DNA from 2 places in the Clostridium sp. CM041 genome. Region 1 is predicted to be linked to the other one. Evidence: riboswitches for the same ligand, from Rfam matches in the RefSeq annotation. Region 1 holds a riboswitch; the other holds the start of a gene.

Region 1 (2,479 bases):
GAAGTGTCTAGAAAATTTTTATGGTGTTGAAATTACGGATGAAAAGATTAAAATAGCGATTAAGCTTAAAAATAGGGAAAGAGTAGCTCTAAGAAAGTTTTATGAGCTAGGCCAGCTAGAACCACCAGCAATTACAGGCTACGAAATGCATAAAGTTCTATCTGGAGCAGGATTTAAATTGGATAAAGAAGTATTGATAAAAGATCTTGAAAGCATAACAAGTGAGTCACTAGATAGGTATAATAGTGGGGAAAGAAAAGTTTCGAGTGATGCAAAGAGAATACTTATTACAGGATGTCCTCTAGGACAAGGAACTGAAAAAATAATTAAGGCAATAGAAGAGAATGGTGGAGTAGTGGTATGCTATGAAAACTGCGGTGGAGCTAAAACAACAGAGACATTGGTTGATGAAAACAAGGATCCTCTTTACGCTTTAACAGAAAAATATTTAAATATTGGATGCTCTTGTATGACTCCAAATGATAACAGAATAGATTTGTTAGAAAAGTTATGTAAAGAATATAAAGCTGACGGAGTAATAGATGTAATACTTCAAGCTTGTCATACGTATAATGTAGAAACTCTTAGATTAAAAAGAGTTTTGAACAAGAAAAATATTCCATATATGAGCATTGAAACAGATTATTCTCAAGCAGATATAGGACAAATTAATACAAGAATGTCAGCATTTATAGAGATGTTATAATATAAATGATTTAGATGGATATTATTTCAATTTATAGATAGTATTTGAATTAAAAGCTTTACATTGTTAAAAAAAAGATTATAATAAAGTTGTAATAACTTTTAAATATTGATAGATGATGTTTTCGGGAGATTAAGCTTAAGCTTAGTTATTTAATATAACATCCTTAAATGGATAGCCGAAGGGCCAAGTATTACATGCGCTGTAATATGAATATCTCAGGCAAAAGGACCGAAGATTGATATACCTCTGGAAAGCAATTGCACCGAAGGAGTAATTCTCTCAGGTAAAAAGACAGAGATAAAGGCTTAAATGAGCTTCTTATCTTTGTCTTTTTTTATGCGCAAGCGGAAATAAATTGAATTAATGTATTTGTAAGGGGGGGATTAATTGATAGAAGAAGTATTGATTGTAACTAATAACCCATTATGTCTAGACAAATTTGGTGAAAAATATAAAGTCGAATTTTTAAGTACTGGAATAATGAATGTACTAAAAGCTGTAAGAAATCATATTCATAAGGGACACCTTTTGCTCACACATCCGCTTTCTAGTAGCATAAAGCCAAATGAAACGCCCTACAAAACTGTAATAATAACAAAATCAAAAAAAGAAGTAATAGATTTACAGTCAGTTAATTTTATTGAAGAATCAATACACACAACTGAAAAATTCATTAAAGATAGGGGAACACCAGCATGGTCAGATGCGGTGCGAAATGATTTCATGTTAATAGATTACGATATTATAAGTCATGGTCTAAATTGAAAATAGATGCAATATACTGGGAGGGCTTAAAATGGAGCATATTTATGACACTATAATTATAGGAGGTGGCCCAGCTGGGCTATCGGCAGGGCTTTACGCATCAAGGTCAAAACTTGATTCTATAATAATCGAACGAGGAAAATTTGGAGGACAGGCCGCAATAACAGATGAACTTGCAAATTATCCTGGCTCAATTGAAGAGTGCACTGGTCCAAAATTGATTAAAAGAATGAGAACTCAAGCCGAGGAATTTGGTACAAAGTTTGCAAAAGATACTGTAGAAAATATTTTACTTGAAGGTGAAATAAAAACTGTTAAATGCAAAAAAGAAACATATAAGGCTAAAACTATTGTAATTGCAACAGGCGCTTATCCCAGATTAGCAGGTTTTAAAAATGAAAATGAGCTACGGGGCAAGGGAATTTCATATTGCGCTACCTGTGATGCTGATTTCTTTACGGAGCTCGATGTAGCCGTAAATGGCGGTGGAGATTCCGCCATAACTGAAGCAATTTATCTCACAAAGTTTGCAGATAGTGTAACAGTTATTCATAGAAGAGATGAATTAAGAGCTTGTAAATCAATTCAAGAAAAAGCTTTTGCTAATCCAAAAATCAAGTTTATATACGACTCAGTTATAGATGAGGCAGAAGGCGATGAAATACTTGAAGGCCTTAAGGTCAGAAATGTTAAAACAGGCGAAGTTCAAAAAGTGAAGGTTGATGGGTGCTTTGTATTTGTCGGATACATTCCTATTTCAGAAATTTTCAAAGGTAAGGTCAATATGGATGAAAGTGGTTATGTAATGACAAATGATGATATGGTAACTAACATTCCAGGCGTTTTCGCAGCTGGAGATATTAGGGTCAAGAATTTGAGACAGGTTATAACTGCAGCAGCTGATGGCGCAATAGCAGCAACTTCTGCAGAAGTATATATAGCAAATAAATAAAATTAGGGGGTATTTAAAATGATTAGTTTGACAAAGGAAAATTTTGATGAGGA
Region 2 (2,479 bases), 1.1 Mb from region 1:
ACGGAGTGGACACCACTAATAATATTTGCAGAAAAGTTCAAAAATCAATTGATAGAAAATGGATATGACAATGAGGTTATAATTTCTAAGAATACACATGATCCATATAAGGTTAAGTAATAATAAAATACTATTTGCTTTTATTTTAATAGTATGATATCATTGGTTTTACGAGTAAGCCAGACAATCGCTGCTAATTATTGCGTGCAATAATTAGGAGAGGAAAGTCCGAGCTCCATAGGGCAGGGTGCTGGATAACACCCAGTGAAGGTGACTTTAAGGAAAGTGCAACAGAGATATACCGCTAAAGGCATTCAAAAGTTTAGTTTTTCTGAATTTTTAAATGTACTAGCAAGGATGGAAAGGCGAGGTAAGAGCTCACCAGCGCAATGGCGACTTTGCGGCTATGTAAACCCCACCTGGAGCAAGATCGAATAGGAGAACATTATGAGGCTGCCCGTCTCGTTCTCGGGTGTATCGCTTGAGCCTATTGGTAACAATGGGCCTAGATAGATGATTGTCTAATACAGGACTCGGCTTATAGGCTTAGTCGTACCAAAAAAACTCACTTTACAGTGAGTTTTTTTTATTGACTAAAAATTCAAAATATGTTATAGTCATGCGAAGTATTACAAATTAATAATTTCGGATGAAGATATTTGGAGAGAGATGTATAACATCCACCGAAGAAGTTAAACTTTCAGGTATCCATTTTTGGAGAAGTACTGATATCGGACGAACCTCTGGAGAGACTTATATAAGCACCGAAGGAGCAAGCTAAACATTATTAAATTACATATTATTTGTATGAAATTTAATAGTGAATTAGTGAAACTCTCAGGTAAAAGGACAGGGTTATTTTCAAGAGGTCATTTTATTTTGATCTCTATTTTTTGTGTGCTTTAAAAAATAATGGTCTCACAGAGTATTAATTGGTATAAATATATTCTATACACAAGAAATTTTTTTATCTGAAAAAATTTTATAACTAGAAGGAGCGTGTGTTTATGGACTTTTTATCAATTATTAAAGGTGTTAACGGTGTTTTGTGGGGGTATGTACTAATATTTTTGTTATGTGGTACTGGAATTTATTTTACAATAACGTTAAAATTTGTTCAAGTAAGAAAATTTAAGGATGCATTCAAAAAGACTTTTGGAGGAGCTAAATTCGGCAATAAAGCAGGAAAAGATGGAATGTCATCCTTTCAAGCCATGACAACCTCAATAGCGGCTCAAGTAGGAACAGGAAATTTAGCAGGAGCCGCAACTGCTATAGCATCAGGAGGACCGGGTGCTATATTCTGGATGTGGCTAAGTGCTTTCTTTGGCATGGCAACTATTTTTGCGGAAGCAGTGCTTGGTCAAAAGTATAAACAGACAGTTGACGGTGAGGTGACGGGAGGACCTGCTTACTATATTAGTAAAGGACTTGGGAGTAAAAAGTTGGCAGCATTTTTCTCAGTAACTATAATAATTGCATTAGGATTTATAGGGAATATGGTACAATCTAACTCAATAAGTGCAGCAATAAGCCCAAATACCAATATTCGTATAATCATTGGTGTGATAGTTGCAGCATTAGCGGGTATGATTTTTATTGGAGGAGTAGGCCGAATTGCAGCCTTTACTGAAAAAGTAGTTCCGTTTATGGCTATATTTTATATTTTGGGTAGTTTAGGAATCATTATAGTGAATTTTGCTAATTTAGGACCAGCATTTAAAATGATATTTGTAGGAGCTTTTAACCCTAAAGCGGCTACTGGCGGTTTAATAGGAGTTGGCGTAAAAGAAGCTATGAGATACGGCATTGCAAGAGGTTTATTTTCTAATGAAGCTGGAATGGGGTCAACACCACATGCACACGCAGTTGCAAAAGTTAATCATCCAACTGAGCAGGGACTCGTTGCAATAGTATGTGTATTTATTGATACCTTTATAATTTTAACATTAACTGCACTTGTTATATTAACTACAGGAGCATTAGATGGAAAAACTACTGGTATAGCGTTAACTCAAAAAGCTTTTTCGAATGGTATGGGAAGTCTTGGAGGTCCCTTTGTAGCTATAGCGTTATTTTTCTTTGCTTTTTCTACCATAGTAGCTTGGTATTTTTTTGGAGAGGCAAATGTTAAATACTTATTTGGAAAAAAAGCGTTAACGACATATAGAGGATTGGTTCTTGTATTTATAGTATTAGGAGCAGCTCTAAAGGTTGATCTAGTTTGGGAACTCGCTGATACTTTTAATGGATTAATGGTTATACCGAATTTAATTGCATTATTAGGTCTTGGAGCTTTAGTTAAAAAGACTTTGAAAAATTACGAAAATGATTTTGAAAAGAAAAACTAAATTTTATAATTTACTTTTAGAAAAAAACAGGATGGCAGATTTATGCCATCCTGTTTTTTGTTAGTATTAAAATAATAAAAGTATGGACTACATTAAGATAACAAATTTCATAATTACTATACGTGTTA

Evidence for each region. A riboswitch is a leader RNA that binds a small molecule or an ion and turns the genes downstream of it on or off. The one in region 1 is predicted to bind glycine.
Region 2: it holds a riboswitch for glycine, as region 1 does, so the genes downstream of both, ACWJJT_RS00220 (alanine/glycine:cation symporter family protein) here and ACWJJT_RS05625 (GrdX family protein) in region 1, are expected to answer to the same signal.

Annotation. Positions count from the first base shown of each region.
Region 1 covers NZ_CM143648.1:1,175,223-1,177,701, reverse strand. The annotation lists gene ACWJJT_RS05630 (double-cubane-cluster-containing anaerobic reductase) at 1-706, shown strand, start outside; glycine riboswitch at 946-1,014, shown strand; gene ACWJJT_RS05625 (GrdX family protein) at 1,097-1,474, shown strand; gene trxB (thioredoxin-disulfide reductase) at 1,506-2,426, shown strand; gene ACWJJT_RS05615 (thioredoxin family protein) at 2,445-2,479, shown strand, end outside.
Region 2 covers NZ_CM143648.1:43,163-45,641, forward strand. The annotation lists gene ACWJJT_RS00210 (Nif3-like dinuclear metal center hexameric protein) at 1-120, shown strand, start outside; RNA gene rnpB (RNase P RNA component class A) at 172-557, shown strand; glycine riboswitch at 734-863, shown strand; gene ACWJJT_RS00220 (alanine/glycine:cation symporter family protein) at 1,008-2,351, shown strand.